Regions from separate parts of the Eisenbergiella massiliensis genome, predicted to be linked through region 2. Evidence: riboswitches for the same ligand, from Rfam matches in the RefSeq annotation. Region 2 holds a riboswitch; the other holds the start of a gene.

Region 1 (7,895 bases), on a different contig from region 2:
GCCTGTTTTCTCTTAAAAGCCTGTCCCTGCGCCTGCTGCAGCATATCCGCTTTGCGGTATATTGGCCTCCGGCGGAGTTTAGTACCATGTTTTCTGCGGTGGCTGCAGAAACCGGAATGCACATATGGAAAGTCAGTCGCATCGACTTTCCATGGTATAATGTCAGCTATGCTGACATTATACCATTTCCGCCATCTTGCCGTCAAAAGGGATATATCTCATGTGATTGGTGGGTAACTGTGAAGAGGCTGAACAGTTACATTAGTGGAGTAACACCTGCAGTTATTTTCGGAATTTCCCGGAGGAGGATCAGGCACTGATTTATGGTATTGTAGGAGGGACTCCTCAATATCTGCTGCAAATAAACGATCGCCTGAGCGTTGAGGAGAACATTAAGAATACATTTCTGAATCCCACTTCCTCAATGTTTGAGGAACCGGAAAAATAATTGAATCTTGCCGGATGAAATCAAGGCAGAGTATATTTAAAAGCAGCAGGAGCAAAAAAGATAAAATTATTTTTTACTCCTGTTTCTTTAAAATAGGAGTGCAAATAAGGACGGTAAATTTGCAATTGCCGTCCTAAAAAAATAAGCGCCGCAGAGGTATAATAGTAGCAGTGAAATCGGGACGAAAGAAGGTAAAATTATGGCAGAGTACTATCTTGCTGTGGATATAGGCGCCTCCAGCGGCCGCCATATCCTGGGACACCTGGAAGACGGCAGAATCGTATTGGAGGAGGTATACCGTTTTGAAAACGGCATGGAGAAAAAGGACGGCCATCTGTGCTGGAATCTTCCCCGCCTTTTCCACGAAATCAAGGAAGGCCTGAAGGCCTGCAGGGCGGCCGGGAAAATCCCCAAATCCATGGGCATTGACACCTGGGCCGTGGATTATGTCCTCCTGGACGGGGAGGACAGGATCCTGGGAAACACCTATGGCTACCGGGACGGCAGAACCAAAGGCATGGACAAAGAGGTGTATAAAATCATACCGGAGGACGCCCTGTATGCCAGGACGGGAATCCAGAAACAGATGTTCAATACCATTTACCAGCTGATGGCGGTGAAAACCCAGGAGCCGGAGAACATGGAAAAAGCGGAGTGGCTGCTGATGCTTCCTGATTATTTCCATTTTCTGCTCACGGGCAATAAGCTGTCCGAGTACACCAACGCCACCTCCACACAGCTGGTCAGCCCGGAAACAAAGCAATGGGACTATGAGCTGATTGAACGGCTGGGCTATAAGCCCTCTGTTTTCCGGCCGCTGCATATGCCGGGAACCGTGGTGGGACCTTTTTCCAAAGAGGTGGAAGAGGAAGTCGGCTTTACCTGCGAAGTGGTGATGCCTGCAACGCACGATACGGCATCCGCGGTTATTTCCGTACCCGCACTTACCGATGACTGCCTGTACATAAGCTCCGGGACCTGGTCGCTGATGGGAATTGAAAATGACAAGGCAATCTGTTCCCCGGAAAGCAGGGAAAGAAACTTTACCAACGAAGGCGGATATGAGTACCGTTTCCGTTATCTGAAAAATATTATGGGGCTGTGGATGATCCAGTCCGTGCGCCATGAGCTGGGGGACAAATATTCCTTTGCACAGCTGTGTGATATGGCGGAGGCAGAAAGCGATTTTCCTTCCCGCGTGGATGTGAATGACGACGCTTTTCTGGCGCCCGACAATATGACGGAGGCCATTAAGGCTTACTGCAGAAAGCATGGATGGAGAGAGCCGGAGACAACCGGACAGATTGCAGCCGTTATTTATCAGAGCCTGGCGGAAAGCTATGCGGAAACCGTCAGGGAAATCGAAGCGCTCACAGGGAGAACCTTCCCGGCCATCAATATTGTGGGCGGCGGATCCAATGCGGCATATCTGAACCAGCTGACTGCGGATAAATCCGGAAGATGCGTTTACGCAGGCCCGGGAGAGGCGACAGCTATCGGCAACCTGGCGGTACAGATGCTGAAGGACGGAAAATTTGAGGGACTTGCCCAGGTGCGCGCCTGCATTTACGATTCCTTCGGTGTGAAAAAATATGAAGCGAGGTAAAGGTTCATACCCATCTGAACGGTTACCCAATTACATCATCAGTCGAAAACGTGTGAAACGCACGTCGTCCCATGGGACGGAAAGGAGATAATTATGAACGTAAAAGAAAGATATGAATCCGCAAAGGAAATTTATGCGGCAATTGGCGTGGACACCGACAAGGCGGTGGAAACCCTGGAAAACATTGCGATTTCCATGCACTGCTGGCAGGGCGACGATGTTACCGGCTTTGATCAGAAGGGACCTCTTACCGGAGGAATCCAGACTACCGGAAACTATCCCGGAAAGGCAAGGACACCGGAAGAACTGATGGCAGATATTGATAAGGTATTCAGCCTCGTGCCCGGAAAGCATAAACTGAACCTGCATGCAAGCTATGCTATTTTTGAAGACGGTGAATTTGCGGACAGAGACAAAATCGAGCCGAAGCATTTCAAAAAATGGGTTGATTTTGCGAAGGAAAAAGGAATCGGCCTTGATTTCAACCCCACCTTCTTCTCCCACAGCAAGGTAGTGGACGGCCTGACCCTTTCCAGCCCGATCGATGAAGTTCGTAATTTCTGGATTGAGCATGGAAAAGCCTGCATCCGCATTTCCCAGTATTTTGCAGAAGAGCTGGGAATCCCCTGCGCAATGAACATCTGGATTCCGGACGGCTATAAAGACATTCCCGCCGACAGGCTGGGGCCCAGGGCTAGATTCAAAGATTCCCTGGATCAGATCCTTTCCATCCCTTACGATAAATCCAAGGTTCTTGTGTGCCTGGAATCCAAGGTATTCGGCATCGGCCTGGAATCCTACACTGTGGGATCCAGTGAATTTACCGTCAATTATGCGGCAAACAACGGCATTATCAGCCTTATGGACAACGGACATTATCATCCCACAGAGATGGTATCCGATAAAATTTCCTCCATGCTCCTGTTCAATGACAAGATTGCGCTTCATGTAACAAGGCCGGTACGCTGGGACAGCGACCATGTAGTTCTTTTTGATGATGAAACAAGAGAAATTGCAAAGGAAATCGTAAGAAACGACGCCATTGACCGCGTGCTTCTTGCCCTTGATTTCTTTGATGCCAGCATCAACCGTATTTCCGCGTGGACCGTTGGTATGAGAAATATGCAGAAGGCCCTTCTTTACGCCCTGGTTTCTCCCAACAAGCGTTTTAAGGAGCTGCAGGATACCAACCAGTTTACAGAACTGATGGCAATGCAGGAAGAAATGAAAACCTATCCCTTCGGTGATGTGTGGGATTACTTCTGTGAGAAGAACAATGTTCCTGTCAAGGGAGATTGGTTCAGGGAAGTAATGAAATATGAAGAAGAGGTTCTTTCCAAAAGAGCGTAGTTGCAATAACACCGGAAAACGTCAGGACAAAATTGTAATTGCCGGTCATTCTGGCCCGTCCGGACTGTTACAGATTGACGGGGAATCAGAAAAAAGGCCGGAAAAACCGGCAGGCCATAAAATTTGACAAAATAGGACAGGCATGATATGATTTCCACGTAAAGGCCGGTTAAGCCCGGCGGGAAAAAGTACATATTTTTCAGGGGAGCTTGTGGAGCAGGCTGAGAGGAAGTAATCCAACTTCGACCCTTAAACCTGATTTGGGTAATGCCAACGTAGGAAGAAGTTGCACAGCTTACATGATATGAAAGCGGAGTATACCGATCCTGGTATGCTCCGTTTTTTTAGTGAGCGTCCGCCAAAAGCCGCATTTTCTTTTGCCGCAATTCCTGTTTCCTGCATTCGCACTGCCGCACAGGCCCTGAAAAGAAAGAGAAAAACTGTGAAGGAAGCAAACGGTCAGGAGGAAACAGTATGAATTATGCAACACAGATGGAAGCCGCGAGAAAAGGTTTTCTCACGGAACAGATGATAGCGGTGGCGGAAAAGGAGCATATTTCCGGGAAGGAGCTGTGCAGGCTTATGGCGGAGGGCAGGATTATCATCCCCTGCAACAAAGAGCATAAGTCGATTGTGCCAAACGGTCTTGGCTCCATGCTGAAAACCAAAATCAATGTGAACCTGGGCACATCCAGAGACATGACGGATTTGGAAATGGAATATGAGAAGGTGCGAAAGGCAGTGGAAATGGGAGCGGAAGCCATTATGGATCTAAGCTCCTTTGGCGACACGAGGAAGTTCAGACGTTACCTGACGCATAACTGCCCCGCCATGATTGGAACTGTGCCGATTTATGATGCGGTGGTTTATTATCATAAGCCCCTGAAGCAGATCACTTCGGGGGAATGGATTGATATTGTGAGAATGCACGCCCGGGACGGTGTGGATTTTATGACTATCCACTGCGGGATCAACAAAGAAACCGCCCATAAGTTTAAGAAGAATAAGCGTTTGACCAATATCGTTTCCAGAGGCGGTTCCATTATTTTTGCGTGGATGGAAATGACAGGAGAAGAAAATCCTTTTTATGAGCACTATGACGAGATTCTGGATATCTGCCGGGAATATGACGTTACCCTCAGCCTGGGGGATGCCTGCCGTCCAGGATGCCTTGCCGACGCTACCGACGCGTCCCAGATAGAAGAACTGATTACCCTTGGGGAGCTTACAAAAAGAGCCTGGGAAAAAGACGTACAGATCATGATTGAGGGACCCGGGCACATGCCGCTTAACCAGATCGCAGCCAATATGGAAATCCAGAAAACCCTCTGCCACGGTGCACCCTTTTACGTGCTCGGCCCCATAGTAACGGACGTGGCCCCTGGCTATGATCATATTACGGCGGCCATCGGCGGGGCGGCGGCAGCGGCGGCGGGAGCCTCCTTCCTCTGCTACGTAACGCCAGCGGAGCATCTGCGCCTGCCTGATGTGGAGGATGTGAGGGAAGGCATCATTGCCGCCAGAATCGCAGCCCATGCGGCCGATATCGCCAAGGGCGTACCCGGGGCCATGGACTGGGACAATCAGATGAGCCTTGCCAGAAAGAAGCTGGATTGGGAGCGGATGTTCTCTCTTGCCATGGACCCGGAGAAGGCCAGAAGCTACAGGGAATCCTCCCGGCCGGAAAAAGAGGATACCTGCAGCATGTGCGGGAACTTCTGCGCCGTAAAAAATATGAACCGCATTCTGGATGGAGAAATCGTGTCCATCTATGAAGAGTAGCGCAACTAAATCTATGGAAAACGAGGGTGAAAAAATGCTGAAAGAGCAACTGGAAAAAGTAAGAGGGCAGATGCCTTTAATTCACAATATTACAAATTATGTCACCGTAAACGACTGCGCCAACATCCTGCTGGCCTGCGGCGGTTCGCCGATTATGGCCGATGATTTGGAGGAAGCGGAGGAAATTACCGCTGTCTGCGGCGGCCTTAACATCAATATCGGAACACTGAACCGCAATACGATTCCCTCCATGCTGGCTGCCGGTAAAAAAGCCAATGCCTGCGGCCATCCTGTGCTGCTTGACCCGGTGGGCGCGGGAGCCAGCCGGCTGCGCACGGAAACTGCCCGGAGACTGCTTAAGGAAGTACATTTTACAGCCATCCGCGGGAACATTTCCGAAATCAAAACCCTTGCGCTGGGAATGGGAGGCGCCAGAGGCGTGGATGCTGACGGCATGGATGCAGTAACGGATGCGAACCTGGAAAGCACGATCCTTTTTGCCGGCCGCTTCGCAGAGGATACAGGAGCCATAGTGGCAATTACCGGAGCGATCGATATTGTAACAGACGGTGATTTTTCCTATGTCATCCGCAACGGCCATCCCCTGATGAGTAAGGTGACCGGCACCGGCTGTATGCTGTCCGCCATGATGACAGCATACCTGACCGCCAATCAGGAACAGCCCCTGGAAGCGGCCGCTGCGGCCGTCTGTGCCATGGGGCTGGCAGGAGAACGGGCTTACCAGAGGCTTTCCGCCAAAGAAGGCAATGCCTCCTATCGCAGCAAAATCATAGATGAAATTTTCCTGATGGACGGGAAAACCCTGGAGGAAGGCGCCAGGCTGCGCAAATACCGGCTCCAAAAGCAGGAAAACGGAGCTTCTGAAAAAATCATCTGCACGGAGGTTCCCTATGAAATGTGACAGAAGCATGCTGCTCCTCTATGCCGTAACCGACCGTGCCTGGACGGGTAAAAAAACACTGCTGCAGCAGGTGGAGGAAGCCCTGTCAGGCGGCGCCACCTGCATCCAGCTTCGGGAAAAGGAGCTGCCGGAGGAAGAATTCCGGCAGGAAGCCCTGGCTGTGAAAGAACTCTGCCGCAGATACCATGTCCCTTTCCTCATTAACGATAACGTAGAGCTGGCTGTCAGCTGCGGCGCGGACGGCGTTCATGTGGGCCAGCACGACATGTCTGCGGCGGATGTGCGCCGCAGAATCGGCCCCGGCAAAATACTGGGAGTATCCGCGCAGACGGTGGAGCAGGCCCGCCAGGCGGAAGAAGATGGCGCAGATTATCTGGGCGTGGGCGCTGTTTTTTCCACCTCCACTAAATCCGACGCAGACGCGGTATCCCATGAGACCCTGCAAAAGATCTGCGCCGCAGTATCCATCCCCGTCTGCGCCATAGGCGGCATCCATAAAGAAAACCTGCATTTGCTCAAAGGCACAGGCATCGCCGGCGTGGCCCTTGTTTCCGCCATCTTCGCAAGCCCGGATATCCGTAAGTCCTGCGAAGACCTGAAAAAACTGGCCCTGCAGATAAACGCGCAGGACACACTGGAAGCACTGCTGCATACAAACATCCGCGGAGCCATCTTTGACGCGGACGGCACCCTTTTAGACTCCATGGGCATCTGGGATACCCTGGGGGAAGATTACCTGCGTACAAAAGGGAAAATCCCCCGGGAAAACCTGCGTGAAACCTTCCGCGACATGAGCCTTCTCCAGGCCGCCTGCTATTACCGGGAAAACTACGCCCTTACGGAAAGCCCTGAAAAAATAGTGGAAGAGCTTAACGCCATGATCACCTCCTTCTATGAAAAAGAAGCTCCCCTGAAGGAAGGAGCCGCCGCCTTCCTGGAAGAGCTGTGCCAAAGAAACATAAAAATGTGCATTGCAACAGCCACCGATCACAGCCTTATCCGGGCTGCCCTGAAGCGATGCGGAGTGCTGCATTACTTTACTTTTATACTTACCTGCGGACAGGCGGGCGCAGGAAAAGACACTCCCGCCATTTATGAAGAAGCCCTGGCCCTGCTTGGAACCGGAAAAGAAGAAACCTACGTTTTCGAAGATGCCCTGTACGCCCTGAAAACGGCGAAAACAGCCGGCTTTCCCACAGTCGGTGTAAAAGACCCCTCCTCCGCCGGACAGGAAAGGGAGATTATAAAACAAGCCGATTACTATCTTTATACCTTCACGAAATGAGGAACAGCCCCATGAAAAAGATACTTACCATAGCCGGCTCCGACCCAAGCGGAGGGGCCGGTATCCAGGCCGATATCAAAACCATAACAGTACATGGCATGTACGCCTGCAGCGTCATCACCTCCCTGACCGCCCAGAACACCACCGGCGTATACGGAATACACAACGTTCCCCCGGAGTTTGTAGCTGCCCAGATGGACTGCGTATTTACCGATATATATCCGGATGCCGTCAAAATCGGCATGGTATCGGAGGAGCCGATACTGGCCCAAATCATCGCCGGGCTGCAGCAATACCGCCCCCAAAACCTGGTCATCGATCCTGTCATGATATCCACCAGCGGCCGCCGCCTCCTCTCAGAACCCGCTTTTTCTCTGCTGAAAGAGAAACTCCTCCCTCTGGGAACCCTCATCACCCCCAACCTCCCCGAGGCACAGGCCCTCACCGGCCTTGCCATCCGCACGCCGGAAGACATGGAAAAAGCCGCCCGCCTCCTTTTCAA
Region 2 (7,895 bases):
ACAGCCTGTCCGATCCGTCCAAATCCTATAATTCCCATTGTCTTATCTGCAAGTTCGATTAAAGGATATTTCCAGAAACACCAATCCTCATTCTCTGTCCATTCCCCTCTTTTTACAGCGTCCGAATGTTCTGTAACATGATGACAAATTTCCAGCAGCAATGCAAAAGTCATTTGAGCTACTGCCGTCGTACCATAAGTTGGAATGTTACATACTGGTATTCCCCTTTCTCTTGCCGCTTTTATATCCACAACGTTATATCCTGTAGCAAGTACTCCAACATATCTAATCTGTGGACAAGCTTCAAAAACTTTCCTATCTAAGGGTGTTTTATTGACAATCACAGCTTCTGCATCCCCTATACGGGAAATAACATCTTCTTTGGCTGTCCTGTCATATACGGTCAGTTCTCCCAGTTTTTCAAACCCTTCCCAACTTAAATCACCGGGATTCTCTGTATATCCATCCAAAATTACTATTTTCATATTCATTCCCTCCATTGCTTTTGCAGCTAAAATATTTAATCTTCCAAAATAGCCCAGGCTCTATTAATTACCCTTTTAGTACCGGTAAGTACCACATCTCCGTCTTCTTCCTTCCAGGGCTTTACTTCAAAAGAAAGGACATATGGATTAGCTGCATCAAGAAAACCTTCTTCCTTCAATACCCTGAAAAAATCCAACAGCTGAACTGTATCATTTGCACTGTCCGGGAATCCAAACCGGGGATGCTGATCCCCATATGCCTCATAACCCTTTTTTATTACCGCATTGCCTATATGGAAGTGCGTAATATAAGGTCTTAATGTCCGAATTACAAACTTTGAGGTTTCATAGGTGGTAGGAAAATGGGACAAATCAACAATTAATCCAAAATTGCTGCATCTGCTCCTCATATCCGCAGCAAACCTTGCAGCATATGGAGCCGGTCCTATTAAGGCTTCCTTATCCATATCATAATCAAATACTTCCAGTTCCACAGACATACCTTTTGAAGCTGCATATTCACAAACATTTTCAGTTGTTTTAATTAACTGTAAATACGCTTTTTCTCTGGTTTCTTTTTCCCATTTTCCAGCCAAAAATGCTATTCCCTTCGCTCCCAGATATTCTGCTTCATCCACTGCTTCCAGGAGAGTCCGTTCTGCTTTTTCCCTGCCTTCCTCATTAATATCATTAGGATTGAGCCCCGGTCCCAAAAGCCTTGGCTGTGCACCATAGCAAACCTTCATGTGAGCCTGTTCCAGCATCTCTTTAGCCTTTTCACGAACAAAAGCATCCTTTATCTGGGTTACTTCCAGTGCATCAAAGTAATCATCACAGCAAATTGTTTTAATAGAATCCAACAGCTCATATTCTGCCGGAGGATGGCTCATCCACTGGATAGTTCCAATCTGAAAATACTTATGAATTGAATCTTTCATATATAATACCTCGCTTTATTTACACAAAATAACTGCTATGTCATTGACATTAGTTCCTGTAGCTCCAGTCTTGATTAAGCCTCCGATTTTATCAAGTGCATGATAAGAATCATTATTTTTTAATACTTCTTCACAGCTTATCCCCAATGCCTCCAGTTTTTCTGCTGTCCTGCCATCCACAATTCCTCCGGCAGCATCTGTCGGCCCGTCTGTTCCATCGGAACTGATTGCAAAAATTACCACATTATCCAGTCCACGGATTCCCACAGCTGCACTCAATGCAATTTCCTGATTTCTGCCGCCTTTACCCTTACCTAAAACTTTTACAATAGTTTCTCCTCCCACAATAATTGCACATGGCGGTTTCAGGCTGTAATCTTTCTTTTCTATTACTGTGTGTGCTATAGACGCAATGAATTTTCCCGCTTCTCTTGCCTCACAATCCAGAGTATTGGATAAAATATATGGCTTATATCCCAGTTCCTTCGCATATTTAGCCGCTGCTTTGCAGAACTCACTGACACTGCCTGTCAAATATGTCTCCACATTATCCACACATCTTGGTGTTTCCTTTTTTAAAGCTGACAAAATATGACTGTCTAGCTTTAGTCCATATTTTTCAATAATACTGAATGCATCTTCACAGGTAGAGGTATCCGCATAAGCAGGTCCTGAAGCAATCATATCCAGTTTATCTCCAAGGATATCAGATAATACGATGGCACATATTTTTGCCGGCGCACAATATGCTGCAAATTTTCCACCTTTTACATCCGACAGCCTTTTTCTTATTGTATTAATTTCAGTAATACTGGCCCCGCATCTTAGGCACTGCTGTGTAACGTTCTGAACATCCTCCAAGGTAATTCCCTGTACTGGTTTTTCAAACAGGGAAGAGCCGCCGCCGGAAAGAAGAAAAATAATATTATCTTTTTCTGTTAATTCTTTTACCATATCAATAATTTTCTGAGTGCCCAAAATTGAATTATTGTCCGGTATCGGATGGCCTGCTTCAATAATTTCGAAGTTCTCCAGATTCTGTTTTGAATGTCCATATTTCGTCAGTATAATTCCTTTTCGGATATGACTCCCAAATATCTCCTGACATGTGTGAGCCATTTTCCATGCTGCCTTTCCTACCGCCACAACATAAACATTCTCCATATTTTTTCTGTTGCCTAATACGCTACGGACCGCTTTATCAGGCAATACCTCTTTAATTGCCTTCCGGATTATTATTTCAGCGTCCCGATATGCTGTTTCCATTCCCTGTTTAAACACCTCTGCTTTCCCTACTTAAGCAAGGTAAAGATTTGCTCACCGCTTTTTTGTATGTCTTAATTATAGCTTTGTCATTTTCTTTTCTCTCGTCCCCCTTCACCAAAGATTTCATTTGTTTTTTGTGTCAGCAACACAAAAAAATGGAGTAAAGAAAATCACTCGTTCTTTACTCCATCTTTCACTATTTTCTTAATAAGTAATAATAAAAACATTCCATAAATTCTCTGTCTGAATTTTTTGAAAGGGGATTCATATTCAGGATTTCCCTGATTTTATCCAGCCTGTACACCAATGTATTCTTATGCACATGCAGCCAGTCACTGGCTTTATTTAAATTATACTCATTCTCAATCAAAGCGCCTATTGTCTCCAAATAGTTATCAATAAACTTCTGTCCCAGTTTCTGTCTCAGCATAAGAAAAATCGTATGAAATTCAGTCATTGATGCCATTGACTCCAAATATTTTACAATATAATCATAAAAATAAAAACTTCCTGATTTTCTTATATTCTTCTGCATCCACAGACAATACAGATAAGCCTGTCGGTAATACATAATATCATTTTGCAGCGGCCCTATATATATGCTGGACCTAATATCTGCATTTCTTATATATTGCAGGAATGACGCCAAATACTCTGCAATCATATACTTATAATCCTGCATAATATATCCGATTGGGCAGTCAATAGACTTAAAAATTACCAGAAAACCTTCTCTTGTTATATCTACAAAATCCTGTCTTGAAAAGAATTTGTTATCCTCCAACAGCATCCTCAGTTTTTCGCCACTTACCGCACTATCCTTACATTCTATCAAGATGGGAACACGTACCATCTCTTCTTCCAGATTCAATGCAATGATATATTTTGTCAAATCCTCTCTAACAAAATCATCACTGTACAGGATAAGATGTACCAGCTGTTCCTTTAAATTATATTTTCGCAGGCTTTCAAACTTGTAGGACTCGTACTCAAGCATCAATTCAACAGACATTTTTACAATCTTGGCAACCGGCATAATCTCACGTGGATCTCCGGAGAGACCAACCACTCCCTCTTTTCTTTTGTTTACATGAACCACCATATTAACGCCGCATTTTACACCCTTGTCCAAATCTTCTTTTGTAACGACCCTGCTGTCCTCGTCCCCTTTCATAAGCTGAAATGCCACCTCATGAAATGTACCAACCCTTTCTTTCAACCTGCTCGCTATGATAATCCCATCCTCGTCCATAATATTGATATTATATTCGGTAAACTGTGATAATTTATCAATTAATCGTTCTGCAAACAACCTGTCAATCATCTTTTATATCCCTGCCATTCATTATTTACTACTTTTCTATAGTATAATTACTTTACATCGTTCTGGCTAGTGATAATTTTTAACATTAGGTTACTTTATTTCTTATATTTTATTATGCCAACCATTTTTTCTGTAATTATATGTCTTTTCATCCATTTTTAAGTTTCTGTACTTTTCCAAATACACTCTTGACTTTTCTGCACTGCCAGTTTATAGTAAAAAAGAATTTAATACAGATGCACGCTAGGGGAGCCGATTGCTGAGACTGAAACCGATGGTTTCTGACCCTTACCACTTGACCCGGGTAATACCGGCGTAAGGAAGCACCTTTGTAAAAGCAAATAAAAAACTGCTTATACCTTCTACATTTGCCTTTACAAAGGAACGTCATATGATTGTAATTGTCCGCGATATAACTGTAATGGTCATTATCGCCGCCTACTTTCATTGTTTCCCCTCTTTGCGTACTAATACCAAGGAGGTTTTTTTATGAGTAAAAGTTCTATCACTGTAAAGCAGGTCGTTTATTCTGGCGTTGCCATTGCACTGGCAACCGTCATCGCCACCGTTATCAAGCTGCCCAGCCTTCCCAACGGCGGTTCCATCACTTTGTTTTCCATGTTAATCGTATGCCTGGTGGGCTATTGGTACGGCCCCAAGGTAGGCATTATCGCTGCGCTGGCTTACGGCGTACTGCAGTTTATTACCGGGCCTTACGTGGTTCATCCCGCCCAGGTGCTCCTGGACTTCCCGCTTGCCTTCGGCGCGCTCGGCCTTTCCGGCTTCTTCAGCAAATCCAAGCATGGGCTTCTGAAGGGTTATCTTGTAGGCGTGGCAGGACGTTTCCTGTTCCATGAAATTTCCGGATTTATTTTCTACACTACATACGTGGGAGATTTTGGAGGAAATATGGCTGCAATCTGGGCCTCTACCCTGTATAACCTGAGCTATATCCTTCCGGAAGCAATCCTTACGGTAATTCTGATTGCACTGCCGCCGGTTGAGAAGGTGATGGGCAGGCTGAAGGTTATGGCTACCAGCAGCAACTGAACTATATCGTTATATAGCCTTGTTTTGTATTGTAAAAAGTAACTTTGAGAATACTGAACAGCTGTACTAAAGAAAAACAGCAGGCAAAATCCGCCTGCTGCTTTTCTTTATCCATGATACTTATACCACAAAAAAACGGCCCTGCCAAAACCCAACAGGACCGTCACACTTCACACCTTATATATTTCGTTCTATTGCAAAACAAGCACAGTCACTGCTCCATCCATCAAAATCCATCTATAGAATCTCAACACTCCAACTGTTCCTGTACACCCCGCCGCTCTGCACACTCTTCAATCCCGGCTGTGTGGAAAGGTCTTCCACAATATCCTGTCTGGAAGGCAGGGAGGACCAGGGTTCAATGCAGACATAAGGAGCCTCCGAACGGGTGGCATGCCAGAAGCCCACATAATCCATATCCGGGTAGCTCACCGTCACGCGTCGCTCTCCCTTATCGGATTTAATGGAAACCGTTTTGGGCATATGGGTCAGTACAATCGCGTCATCATCAAAAAGACTGTGCTTCAGAGGAATTTTATTCCCATCAGTAAGGGGATAAGGCGTATCCTTGCCGTCTACAAAGCAGGTGGGTGAAATTCCGATTTTAACAGGGGTATCGTATTCCTTCTGTCCGCCGAATTCCAGATAGTAATCTTCAAAATTCAGTCCATCCTCCATGGGTACCAGGAATCCGGGGTGCCCGCCGATACCGAAATACATGGTTTTTCCGTCATGGTTCTCTACCTGGTAGGTGATGTTGAGCATATCCCCGTCCAACTCATAAATCACGCGGTATGTAAACTCATAAGGATAGCAGGCTCTTGTCTCTTCATTGGCATCCAGCCGGAAAACAATGCGCTCCCCGCTCTGTTCCTCCATCGCCAGCTCCGTCACATGGATAAAACCATGGATTGGCATATGATAGGTTACGCCATCCAGCGTATACTTTCCTTCTGTCATACGGGCGATATATGGAAAAAGATTAGGCGCTTTCTCGTCCCAGAATGCCGGATCCGCCTGCCACAAATACTCCCTTCCGTCTCTGATAATTGACTGGAGCTCTCCGCCCCTGCTGCTTATCTGTACTGTAAGTCTGTCGTTTGCAATCGTATAATTCATAATCCTTCCCCTTCCTGGTTTTTATTCTTTTCGCCGGCATCCGCCGATGCCGATGCACAGTTATCCGCCCATCACTGAAACGGATTGTAAAATCTGCTCCCATCATAAAATGTAAAAACCATAGCTGCAATTACAAAGCAGATAACAAAAACAAGCGTAAGATAATCATTGCGCTGCAGTTTTTTCCCCATATACCAGGTTCTCTTTTTGTTCTTTCCAAATCCGCGCAGCTCCATGGCATTGCTCACTACGTCAATTCTGTCCATGCTGGAAAAAATCAACGGGAAAATGATGTTTGCCATTCTCTTCAGCCGTTTAAAAAAGGATGTCTTACTGGACATTTCGATTCCCCTGGCTTCCTGGGCATGCTTGATTTTGGAAAAATCCGCCTGTACGTCAGGCACATAGCGCAGCGCGATGGCAATGGAATAGCCGATATTGTAGCTGATCCCAAGGTGGTTCATGCTGGCCGCAAGCTCGCTGGGATTGGTGGTCACCATAAACATCAGAACCACGGGCACAACCGTAAAGTATTTGAGCATGATATTAAACTCATAAAAAAGCTGCTCCGTGGTCATGCTGTAATGGCCTGCAATGTGGAAAAGCACCGTTTTGGTCCCGTAAATTTCAGTCCCCTGGAAGGGGGAAAACAGGAAAATAGTAAGCAGGTTCAGGAACAGGAAAAACAGGATGAACTTGAAAACCGTTCCCACCTGCTTCCACTCGGTTTTGGACACTTTGAAAATGACAAGGCTGAAGGCCAACATAACGGCCAGAACCCTTGTGTCATAGGTCAGCATGCCGGCAATTGACCACAGAAGGAAGAAAATCATTTTTGTCACGCCGCTCAGCCGGTGAATCCAGGTATCCTTCGGCGCATAGGTAAGCACTCTAGCCATTGGCCCGCTCCTCCCTTTCAAAAAATATGAATCTTTCCACGAAGCCCGACGGGTCGGAAATACCGCATTTTACCGCCAAATCGTATAAAGAGGTTTTCTTCAGATAAGCCTTGTCCGCAATGGCCTCGCTGGTGAGGACCCTGGCGGGAATATCATCCGCTATCATTTCACCGTCCGCTATGACAATGGCGCGGTCCGTGTATTCCAGCATCAGGTGCATATCATGGGTAATCATGATAATCGTAATTCCCAGACGGTCATTCAGTTCCTTGAGGAATTCCATAATTTCCGTGTAATGCCGGAAGTCCTGTCCAGCAGTGGGTTCATCCAGAATCAGGACCTCAGGGTTCATCACAAGGATGGACGCGATGGTCACTCTTTTCTTCTGTCCGAAACTCAGGGCCGAGATGGGCCAGTTACGGAATGGGTACAGGCCGCAGATTTTCAGCGTTTCGTGGACTCTCTCCTTAATCTCGGCCTCCGGCACGCCTCTCACCGCAAGGCCCAGCGCAACCTCGTCAAATATCATGGGCTTGCTGATCATCTGGTTGGGGTTCTGCATCACAAGTCCGATGACTTCTCCACGCTCTTTAATGGATTTGTCAGCAATATCGGCCCCGTTCAAAAGGATGTTTCCCCGGTCGGGATTGATAAAGCCGCAAATCAGGTTGGACAGGGTGCTCTTTCCGGCCCCGTTTTTGCCGACTATGCTGAGCATCTCGCCTTTTTCAATTTTAAAATCAATATTCCTGAGGACCGGATTCCCCGTAATATAGGAAAAATCCAGATCCAGCACCTCCAGCGCCGACTGCTT

Evidence for each region. A riboswitch is a leader RNA that binds a small molecule or an ion and turns the genes downstream of it on or off. The one in region 2 is predicted to bind thiamine pyrophosphate.
Region 1: it holds a riboswitch for thiamine pyrophosphate, as region 2 does, so the genes downstream of both, thiC (phosphomethylpyrimidine synthase ThiC) here and DXC51_RS06145 (energy-coupled thiamine transporter ThiT) in region 2, are expected to answer to the same signal.

Annotation. Positions count from the first base shown of each region.
Region 1 covers NZ_QVLV01000015.1:362-8,256, reverse strand. Annotated here, with positions in the region: gene rhaB (rhamnulokinase) at 648-2,054, shown strand; gene DXC51_RS18990 (L-rhamnose isomerase) at 2,148-3,404, shown strand; TPP riboswitch at 3,596-3,703, shown strand; gene thiC (phosphomethylpyrimidine synthase ThiC) at 3,879-5,186, shown strand; gene thiM (hydroxyethylthiazole kinase) at 5,221-6,108, shown strand; gene thiE (thiamine phosphate synthase) at 6,098-7,393, shown strand; gene thiD (bifunctional hydroxymethylpyrimidine kinase/phosphomethylpyrimidine kinase) at 7,405-7,895, shown strand, end outside.
Region 2 covers NZ_QVLV01000003.1:217,026-224,920, forward strand. Annotated here, with positions in the region: gene DXC51_RS06125 (D-2-hydroxyacid dehydrogenase) at 1-485, opposite strand, end outside; gene DXC51_RS06130 (sugar phosphate isomerase/epimerase family protein) at 521-1,423, opposite strand; gene DXC51_RS06135 (glycerate kinase type-2 family protein) at 1,439-2,689, opposite strand; gene DXC51_RS06140 (CdaR family transcriptional regulator) at 2,886-4,013, opposite strand; TPP riboswitch at 4,249-4,352, shown strand; gene DXC51_RS06145 (energy-coupled thiamine transporter ThiT) at 4,503-5,063, shown strand; gene DXC51_RS06150 (aldose 1-epimerase family protein) at 5,301-6,182, opposite strand; gene DXC51_RS06155 (energy-coupling factor transporter transmembrane component T family protein) at 6,254-7,081, opposite strand; gene DXC51_RS06160 (ABC transporter ATP-binding protein) at 7,074-7,895, opposite strand, start outside.